Regions from separate parts of the Vibrio bathopelagicus genome, predicted to be linked through region 3. Evidence: riboswitches for the same ligand, from Rfam matches in the RefSeq annotation. Region 3 holds a riboswitch; each other region holds the start of a gene.
The links. A riboswitch is a leader RNA that binds a small molecule or an ion and turns the genes downstream of it on or off. The one in region 3 is predicted to bind thiamine pyrophosphate.
Positions count from the first base shown of each region.

Region 1: linked by a shared signal. The riboswitch ahead of thiD (bifunctional hydroxymethylpyrimidine kinase/phosphomethylpyrimidine kinase) and the one ahead of thiC (phosphomethylpyrimidine synthase ThiC) in region 3 are both predicted to bind thiamine pyrophosphate.
Region 2: linked by a shared signal. The riboswitch ahead of thiB (thiamine ABC transporter substrate binding subunit) and the one ahead of thiC (phosphomethylpyrimidine synthase ThiC) in region 3 are both predicted to bind thiamine pyrophosphate.

Region 1 covers NZ_CP062501.1:1,564,434-1,567,714, reverse strand. The annotation lists gene IHV80_RS23260 (helix-turn-helix domain-containing protein) at 1-603, shown strand, start outside; gene IHV80_RS23255 (DMT family transporter) at 680-1,597, shown strand; TPP riboswitch at 1,696-1,807, shown strand; gene thiD (bifunctional hydroxymethylpyrimidine kinase/phosphomethylpyrimidine kinase) at 1,905-2,798, shown strand; gene IHV80_RS23245 (ABC transporter ATP-binding protein) at 2,788-3,281, shown strand, end outside.
Region 2 covers NZ_CP062500.1:3,236,669-3,239,949, forward strand. The annotation lists gene thiP (thiamine/thiamine pyrophosphate ABC transporter permease ThiP) at 1-102, opposite strand, end outside; gene thiB (thiamine ABC transporter substrate binding subunit) at 201-1,193, opposite strand; TPP riboswitch at 1,247-1,366, opposite strand; gene IHV80_RS14425 (flavin prenyltransferase UbiX) at 1,410-2,033, opposite strand; gene mpl (UDP-N-acetylmuramate:L-alanyl-gamma-D-glutamyl-meso-diaminopimelate ligase) at 2,071-3,281, opposite strand, start outside.
Region 3 covers NZ_CP062500.1:3,569,720-3,573,000, forward strand. The annotation lists gene thiC (phosphomethylpyrimidine synthase ThiC) at 1-1,191, opposite strand, end outside; TPP riboswitch at 1,321-1,419, opposite strand; gene crcB (fluoride efflux transporter CrcB) at 1,482-1,865, opposite strand; gene IHV80_RS16025 (multicopper oxidase family protein) at 1,966-3,281, opposite strand, start outside.

The DNA of each region.
Region 1 (3,281 bases), on a different replicon from region 3:
GGCGAATGTGTGGTGATTCCGGTAACGACAGCGCATGCATTTAAAGCGGATGAAGCGGCGCGGTTTATTGTCGCGGATATGGCGGAGTTGCCACAGCACTTGTTAGAGCATGAGCTCTCGGTTTTCACGATAACACCGCCTTTGATGAGCTTCTTGTTATTTGTTGAGAAGCAGCTGGAATATCAAGTAGACAGTGGTATTGAGTCATCAATCTTGGACGTATTTTCACTGCTGTTAGAGCAACAACAAGTAAGCAAAAGCATCGATCCACGTATTCGCGCGGTGCAAAGGCTCATTGCGGATAATTACGCTCAGCCACTCTCTATTTCACAGCTTGCAGAAACAGCGTGCTTGAGCCCAACGCAGTTTAAGAAACGATTTAAAGAGTGCCTGGGTATCAGTACGCTTAAATACATCACTCGATATCGTATGGAGAAAGCGCAAGCCTTGTTGACCCATACCGATTTGCCTGTCCAATTGATCGCTGAAAACGTTGGGTATACTGATGTGTCTGCGTTCAGTCGCCGCTTTTCTCAGCACTTTGGAATGTCCCCAAGGGCGTTTCTAGGCTCGATGAAAGAGAGTCTTCCAAAACAAGAATAGCGTCCGTTCTGCAAACTAATTTTAAAGCATCTTCACTATTATCTAATTCAGAAATGAAAAAAACTAGGTAATAGTAATGAATCTCGCCATCAATCGCGTTAACGAATTCCAAACGGGTACTTTAGCAATACTGTTTGCTTCTGTTTTATGGGGCACGACAGGCACTGCCGCAAGCTTTGCACCTGATCTCAGCCCATTAGCGATTGGTGCGTTTTCGATGGGCGTTGGTGGCTTGCTGCAAGCGGGTTTAGCGTTTCGAAAGATCCTATCCGCACTCGACAAGCTTTTGCTGAACAAGAAATTGCTAGCGGTGAGTGCACTGGCTTTGGCGGTTTATCCTTTGGCTTTCTATTCATCTATGAAGTTATCTGGTGTTGCGATTGGTACAGTCGTTTCGATTGCTACCGCGCCTTTCTTTTCTGCACTGTTAGAGTGTCTTATCAGCAAAAAGAATAATATCAACCGACGTTGGCTCACTAGCTTTACGATTGGTGTGGTTGGTATTGGGTTGTTAGTGTTTTCAGAATCTTCATCGGCGCATGAATCAGGTGATGATCTAAAGCTATTGGGTATAGCTTTAGGTCTTGTTGCTGGGTTGTGTTACGCCATTTATTCTTGGGCGACAAAAGCACTGATAGACAAAGATATTGAGTCTCAAGCGGCGATGGGCAGTATTTTTGGTCTCGGCGCGATGCTGTTGCTGCCAACGCTCTGGTTTACTGGTGAGAATCTGTTTTCCTCGCAGACCAACGTATTAGTCATCAGTTATTTGACGTTCATTCCGCAGTGTTTGGGTTATGTCGCGTTCAGTTTTGGTTTACGCCATGTCACCGCGAGCAGTGCCAATCTACTTACTCTGTTTGAACCGGTAGTTGCAGCGGTACTTGCGGTCTGCGTTGTCGGCGAGCTGATTCCTTTTACAGGCTGGCTTGGTATGTCTCTGATTGTGCTGTGCTTGTTTATACAGTCGAAGCCATCTAAAGGAAGGCTATAAGTGTTTGTTTAGTTGAACCTAATTGAAATTTTTTCATGCGTAATTCTTATATTTGAAGAAAATCAGTATCTCAGCTGTGAGAGTGCTGTTACTATCGTTATCAATAGTCGGGGGGCATATACCTTATTTGGTGTTTGCTGAGATCGTTAATCGAGACCCGTTGAACCTGATTCAGTTAACACTGGCGTAGGGAACTATAAGCACTCGATCTACGTCTGCTCTCATGAAAACCCTTCATGAATTTATTGCGACTTCTCCTTCGATCGGTGTTCGTTCTCCTACGTTTTGTAAGATAGTAGGAGCGACAATGACACACAGTTCTATTTCAAAAGATTTAAATCCAAAAGCTTCAGTTTCACGGCACTCTGCTGATGGTTTGGTTCGAACGAATACTCCGATTGTTTTGACCATTGCGGGTTCTGACAGTGGCGGCGGCGCGGGCATTCAAGCTGATATTAAGGCCATGTCTGCAACCGGTAGTTTCGCTTGTTCGGTAATTACCGCGATTACATCTCAGAACACCCAAGGCGTATCAGCCATTTTTCCAATCCCACTTGAGCATGTCGCTAGCCAGCTAGACGCAGTGTTTACCGATCTGAATATCGTGGCTGTAAAAGTCGGCATGTTGGCGGATTCGCAAATCATCAAAGTCGTCGCAGACAAAATCAAACAATACCAACCTAAACACTTGGTGATCGACCCTGTAATGGTGGCAACCAGTGGCGACCTTCTTCTAGAAAACTCGGCTATCACTACGTTAAAACAAGAGCTGATTCCGCTCGCAGACATCATTACGCCTAACTTGCCAGAAGGCGCAGCACTTACCGGCAAAGCCGTGCCTGAAAGCGAAGCAGAAATGCAGGGCATGATTGAAGACCTACGCGCATTGGGTGCTAAAGCAGTCCTGCTAAAAGGCGGTCACTTGGAGAAAGATGAAAACAGTAACGACCTGCTGATTTTACCAACCACGTCTGCTTTGATTAGCGCGAAGCGTTTCCCGACTAAAAACACTCACGGTACTGGTTGTACGCTTTCATCAGCGATTGCTTCTTTCTTGGCTCAAGGTAATACGCTGGCAGAGGCAGTTGATCTCGGCAAACAATACATTTCTCGCGCGATTGCTCATGCTGATGAGTTGCAAGTCGGTCAAGGCCATGGCCCTGTAAACCACTTCTTCGCTGGACATAGTAATGTCCGTTGATACGGTTGGGGTTCAACTCAGCAATGCCACCTTGCGTTATCGCGATAGTGAACATGCAACCTTATCAGGGCTATCGCTGAGCATAAACGCGGGTAAGTGGACGGTATTACTGGGTCGAAGTGGTTGCGGAAAAACGACTGTGTTGCGTTATCTGGCAGGCTTACTGGATGACAAGGTGGAATGGCAGGGCACATTGGCAACGTCTGATGAACTGCCTTTAACCGATCGTATTGCTTACATGGCGCAACAAGATTTGTTACTGCCGTGGTTGTCGGTTATCGACAATGTGTGTTTGAGCCTTCGCTTTCAAGACGAAGCTTCTGATAAAGCAGCACAAACTAACCAAGCGCTAGAGCTGTTAGCAGCGGTTGGTTTGGCCGATTACGCGAATGCAATGCCGGATCAATTGTCTGGTGGGATGCGTCAGCGTGTTGCTTTGGCTCGAACCTTAATGCAAGACAAGCCAGTCGTGCTGATGGATGA
Region 2 (3,281 bases), 330 kb from region 3:
AAGAGAAGGGGCATTGCTAAGCAATGCCCCAACTGCTGAAACCACGAAGGCGGCAATGAGTATCGCAACCCAAATCCCGACCTTAGGTGTTTTCTTTATCATAAATTGATTTGTTACCGTAAATAGTTCGCTCAAAGTATATCGAACGAACCTTTAAATACAGAAAGCTAATTTTTAAAGTAAGTTAGAAAGCTCATTTTTTAAAAAGTAAGTGCACTCTGCCATTCTCGGATCCAAGGCTTGCGCTTAGCGGCGATTTCTTCAGGCGTAAAGCTCAGAGCTTTTTGCGGCACCGTTAACTGCTCGAACCCCTTTGGTAGTTCGATGTCAGTAACTGGGTACATCCAGTTACCCGTTGGCATCGCCGATTGGAACTCATCACTTAGGATAAATGCCATAAATTCATCAGCCAGCTTTTCGTTCTTGCTGCCTTTGACCTTAGCTGCCACTTCCACTTGAGTGTAATGACCTTCTTCAAAGCTTGCTGCTGCGTACTTAGAATCACTTTCTGCAATAATGTGGTAAGCAGGAGAAGTCGTGTAAGACAAGACTAAATCCGACTCGCCTTCTAAGAACATAGAATAAGCCTCAGACCAACCTTTAGTCACAGTAACCGTTTTCTGATCGAGCTTCTTCCACGCCGCTGTCGCTTCATCACCGTAAACAGACTTCATCCATAGCATCATGCCTTGACCCGGCGTTGAAGTACGCGGGTCTTGGTAGATAACCTTGAGGTCGTCACGTTGCTCAACCAGCTCTTTCAAACTCTTAGGCGGGTTTGCTAATTTCTCTTTGTTATAGATAAACGCAAAGTAACCAAAATCATAAGGAACAAAGGTGCTGTCGTTCCAACCGTTAGGAAGTGTCACTGATGACGTATCAACACTGTGCTCAGCCAATAAGCCCGTCGCTTTCGCTTCAGCCATTAGATTGTTATCTAGGCCTAACACGATGTCTGCTTTACTGTTACCACCTTCAAGACGCAAGCGGTTAAGAATAGACACGCCATCTTCTAGCGCGACAAAATTCACATCACAGCCACACTTTTCTTCGAATGCTTTTTCAACGGCCGGGCGAGGGCCCCAATCGGCAGCAAAAGAATCATAGGTATATACAGTTAGAGTATTGTCTGCAGCAACGGCAGAAAAAGAGATGGCTGTTGTAACAGCAAGGGTTGTTAATGTGAATTTCACTGGACGCTCTCCATGGTCTGAGCGGCACAGGTTTGAGGGAGGAGAACGGTAGAAGTTGTTCCTAACTCAATTCCTACGCCAGCATTATCTGGTTCAGGTTTACGGGTCCCAAGCGCTTACTTGATCTCAGCTCGCATTCATTATTTGAATGGTTCGCTCCCCGATGAGTGTTCAGAATTGTAATTCGAATTTTAACAATAAGCTATCAAGTTTGGATCAATTACGTTGATCGTAACCCCAACGTGGCACTAAACCTTGCTCGATACCAAGATGATCCAGAATGCGCGCCACCATAAAATCGACTAGGTCTTCGATCGACTTAGGTTGATGATAAAAACCCGGAGCAGCAGGCATGATCGTCACGCCCATGGTCGAGAGTTTGTGCATGTTCTCTAAATGCAGCGTAGAAAATGGCGTCTCACGAACCACCAATAACAGCTGGCCTCGCTCTTTCATAACTACGTCAGCTGCTCGCTCGATCAGGTTATCTGATAGACCATGAGCAATTGAAGCCAAGCTTCCCGCAGAACATGGACACACCACCATCTGCTTCGGCGCTGCTGAACCAGAGGCCACCGGAGAGAACCAATCATCTTTGCCACACACCACCAGCTTTTCTGGGTCGCAACCTAAATGCTTCACCAAAACTTGTTTCGCTGTGTCAGGCCCAGCAGGTAACTTAAGTTCATGCTCTGTCGCCAACACCACTCGCGCTGCAGACGATATCAGTAAATAAACCTGATAATCTGCCGCCAATAAGCATTCAAGTAAACGCAGTCCGTAAGGCGCACCAGATGCGCCTGTGAAAGCGAGGGTTATAGCTTTATCGTGTTTTGTCATGTTCTCAATTACTTCAAATTATAAGGTCTTGGATCGGTTAAGCTTTGAGTGCCAACGCATCCAACAGTTTTTGGTGAATACCACCAAAGCCACCATTACTCATTACCAAGATTTGGTCGCCCGCTTGTGCCTCTGAGACAATTTTAGCAACGAATGCGTCCATGTCATCACTCACGTGTGCGGGTTGATGGCACGCATCGGCAACGTCTTGTACAGACCAATCAATGTTATCCGGCTGGAATAAGTAGGTAGAATCCGCCTGCTTGAGCGAATCAGCCAAAGTTTCTTTGTGTACACCACGCTTCATGGTGGCAGAACGAGGCTCTAAAACGGCAATGATTTTTTTCGTGTCGACCTTATTACGTAAACCGCCCAGCGTAAGTTCAATCGCTGTAGGATGATGAGCAAAATCGTCATAGACAGAAACGCCTGCCACTTCGCCTTTAAATTCTAAGCGACGCTTGGTATTAATAAAGGTAGCCAACGATTCGCAAGCGAGATCAGGTTTCACACCCACGTGTCGTGCTGCGGCAATCGCCATCAAAGCATTGCTGACGTTATGATCGCCAACCAAATCCCAATCGACGGTTCCAACACATTCACCTTGGAAGTACACCTCAAATTTAGAGCCGTCTTTAACTAATTTCTTGGCATCCCAATCACCGAGTTCACCACTCAACTCAGTTTCACTCCAGCAGCCACGAGATAACACATCTTGTATCGCGATATCTTGCTTCGGTGAGAAAATACGGCCATTACTTGGCACAGTGCGAACTAAGTGATGGAACTGACGCTTGATCGCTTCAAGATCATCAAAGATATCCGCATGATCGAATTCGAGGTTGTTCATCACTAACGTTCTTGGGTGATAATGAACAAACTTAGATCGCTTATCAAAGAAAGCACTGTCGTATTCGTCGGCTTCCACCACGAAAAACATGCTGTCACCAAGGCGAGCAGAGATACCAAAGTTACCTAGCACACCACCCACAAGGAAGCCCGGCGCGTAACCGCAGTCTTCAAGGATCCATGCCAGCATGCTCGATGTTGTTGTCTTACCATGCGTTCCCGATACCGCCAAAACCCAACGGTCATGCAGCAAGAACTCTTGCAACCACTGCGGCCCGGAAGTGTATCTAAGGTTGTTATCCAATACATACTCTACACAAGGGTTACCACGGCTCATCGCATTACCAATGACCACTAAGTCAGGTCTTGGTTCTAATTGGCTCGGGTCGAACCCTTCAA
Region 3 (3,281 bases):
AATCGAGCCAGGACGTAGGCCGTCACCTAATGACAGAGCAACATCGTACTTCGCACAGATCTCGCAGATCTCGCGGAAGTGTGTGTATAGGAAGCTTTCCTGATGATGTGCAAGACACCATTTCGCGATAATAGATCCACCACGAGAGACAATGCCAGTCACACGTTTAGCCGTCATAGGTACGTAACGAAGCAGCAAACCTGCGTGGATAGTAAAGTAATCAACGCCCTGCTCTGCTTGTTCAATCAAGGTATCGCGCATCACTTCCCAATTGAGGTCTTCAGCAACGCCATTCACTTTTTCAAGCGCTTGATACATAGGAACCGTACCAATCGGCACAGGACTGTTACGCAGGATCCATTCACGAGTCTCGTGGATATTACGTCCAGTAGAAAGGTCCATTACGGTGTCGCCACCCCAGCGGGTTGACCATACTAACTTCTCAACTTCTTCTTCAATTGAAGAGCTTACTGAAGAGTTACCGATATTGGCGTTCACTTTCACTAAGAAGTTTCGGCCAATAATCATAGGTTCTGATTCTGGGTGGTTGATGTTTGAAGGGATAATAGCTCGACCTTCAGCAACCTCTTTACGTACGAACTCAGGGGTGATTTCTTTCGGTAGGTTTGCGCCAAAATTATGGCCAGGATGTTGGTGGTTAAGTTGCTCGTCAGCGAACTTCTGACGTCCCATGTTCTCACGTATCGCTATGTACTCCATCTCAGGAGTGATAATACCCTGACGAGCATAATGCAGTTGGGTAACACATTGATTGTCTGTCGCGCGACGAATTCTAGGTAGGTTTCCGTAACGAAGGTCGTCTAGGGATTCATCTTCTAAACGTTCTTTAGTGTAAACAGAGCTTACATCGTCTAACAGTTCCGTATCACCACGCTCTTCAATCCATTGCTCTCGCAACTTAGGAAGACCGCTATACAGGTCTATTTCGTGTGTAGGGTCTGTGTAAACACCTGAGGTATCGTAAACTTGAATGGGTGCATTAGGTTCGAATACAGGCTCTTTTTTGGTGCCACCAACTAGGCTGTCAGCAAGTGATATTTCTCGTACAGGGACTTGAATGTCCTCTCGAGATCCTTGGATGTAAGCCTTTTTTGAATTTGGGTAAGGTTGTACGGATAAAGAATCAATGAAATTCTTCGCTTCCAGTCTTGCTTGTTTACGACTCGACATAGCATTTTTCCTTGGCTTTTAGCCATTATTTATAGGGATAAAAATGCTTGACGGATTAGATGCTACAAGAGGGATCACGGTAAGAAATACAGTTGTGATCTGGAGATAGATCTCTAGAAGGATTCTAGTTAGATATCTACTCTTGTTCCCTTCGCAGGTATTAGCCTGATCAGGTTCAACGGATCCCGAGTTAACGGTCTCAGCCATATGGCACTCCGACAAGTTCGATCGAGTATATAAAAACGGCTTGGATAAACCAAGCCGAGTTGTTAACAAATCGTAAGAAAGTTTTAAGACTTTATCAAAAGTTGGAAGCCGATCCATGCTGCTGATATGCTGAGAACCACGTTGAGTAGCACATTGAGTCCCATCTTAAAGAAAGCGCCCTGCTGCATAAGAAGCACGTTATCCATCGAAAATGTAGAAAATGTAGTCAGTGCTCCAAGGAAACCAAGACCGATGATCTGTCTCCATGGTTCTGTCGCAACCATCTCATTCTCGAATGCGGCGATGAGCAAGCCCATAATGAAAGAGCCAATCACGTTAACGGTTAGCGTACCATAAGGAAAACCACGCCCGAGCATCACCACACATAACTCTGAAATCAAATAGCGCGAACAAGCACCAAATGCGCCACCAATGGCAATAAAACCTAAAATAGATAACTGACCCATGAATCCTCCCAAATAACAGTCCCTATATTCTAGCTTTACCGCCGATAAAAGCGAGGGTAGAAACTTAGAATTCATGCGCAAAAATCAAACGTTACAGGTGTCACTTAACTTCAATATATCCCATTAGTCCCGTTTTCATGTGCTCAATTACATGACAGTGGTACATCCAACGTCCTGGGTTGTCTGCAACAAATGCAGCTTTAGCTCGGCCGTTTTTTCCAAGTAACACTGTATCGGTATGGAAAGGTTCTTCAATTTTTTTACCATCAAGTTCCAATACAGTAAATGTATGACCATGAATATGAATCGGGTGATGATATTGAGTGACGTTCTTAAGATCGAATATGTAAGTCTTACCTAACTCTAAAGTCGCCAATGGCTCTGGAATATTGTCTTTGCTCATTCCCTCCCATGCACGCTTATTAGTGAGCCAAAACTTAGGCATGAACTTCCCATCTTTAGATACCGGTGATACCGCACCTTCCCACTCAAACACAAAATCGATCTCTTCTGCGTTGACGAGATCTAAGTTAGGCACAGGATTAAGAGGTAATAACGGAAGTGCTTGGCCTTCTATAAGCGTTGAGCCTACGACCTCAAATTCACACAAGGAAAAAGGAAAACGTCCCTTCATTTGAAGGACATTCACTCGCCCACCCACCTTGGGAGCAATAAGCCCAAGATCGACACGCATACCCGGGCCAATTTTATGTTGAGTCAGCTTATAAGGTGTCTTTACAGGGTTACCATCAATGGCAATGACCCATGCTTCTGCCCCTTCAATAGCAATCGGATAGGTAATCGTGTTATCAACATTCGCGATACGCAGCCTAGTCGTTGCGTGCTGCTTCAATTGATAGATAGGTTCATGTATTCCATTGACGCTACTCCACTCTCCTTGCGTGCCCATACGAGCGCTGAGGCGAGGGATCATCAAGTCTTTCCACTGACCTTGTTTGTCGATATGCCAATGTTTAAGCATCAGAGCATGCTCTTCATCGAACTGAACTGGCGTACTCTCTTCGACAATAATGAGCCCGACCAAGCCCATGCCAAGTTGTTTAACGCTGTTCATGTGTGGGTGATACCAAAATGTGCCAGCATCTGGCGGTGTAAACTCATAAATGAATGTTTCGTCTGGCATGATCGGTGGCTGACTTAAGAAGGGAACTCCATCCATTTCGATAGGAATTCTTAAGCCATGCCAATGAATAGTCGTAGGTTCTGATAGCTTATTGGTAAAACGAATTGTGACCTTTTCACCCTGTCGACACCGAATCGTCGGAGCAGGAATCTGTCCATTAAAGGCTAAAACATTAGTACTAAATCCCTTCACCAACTCAGCGGTTGAAGGTTCAGCAGTTAAGTCATAAACATACTTACCTTGCCCATTAACAGACTGCTTCATAGAACAAG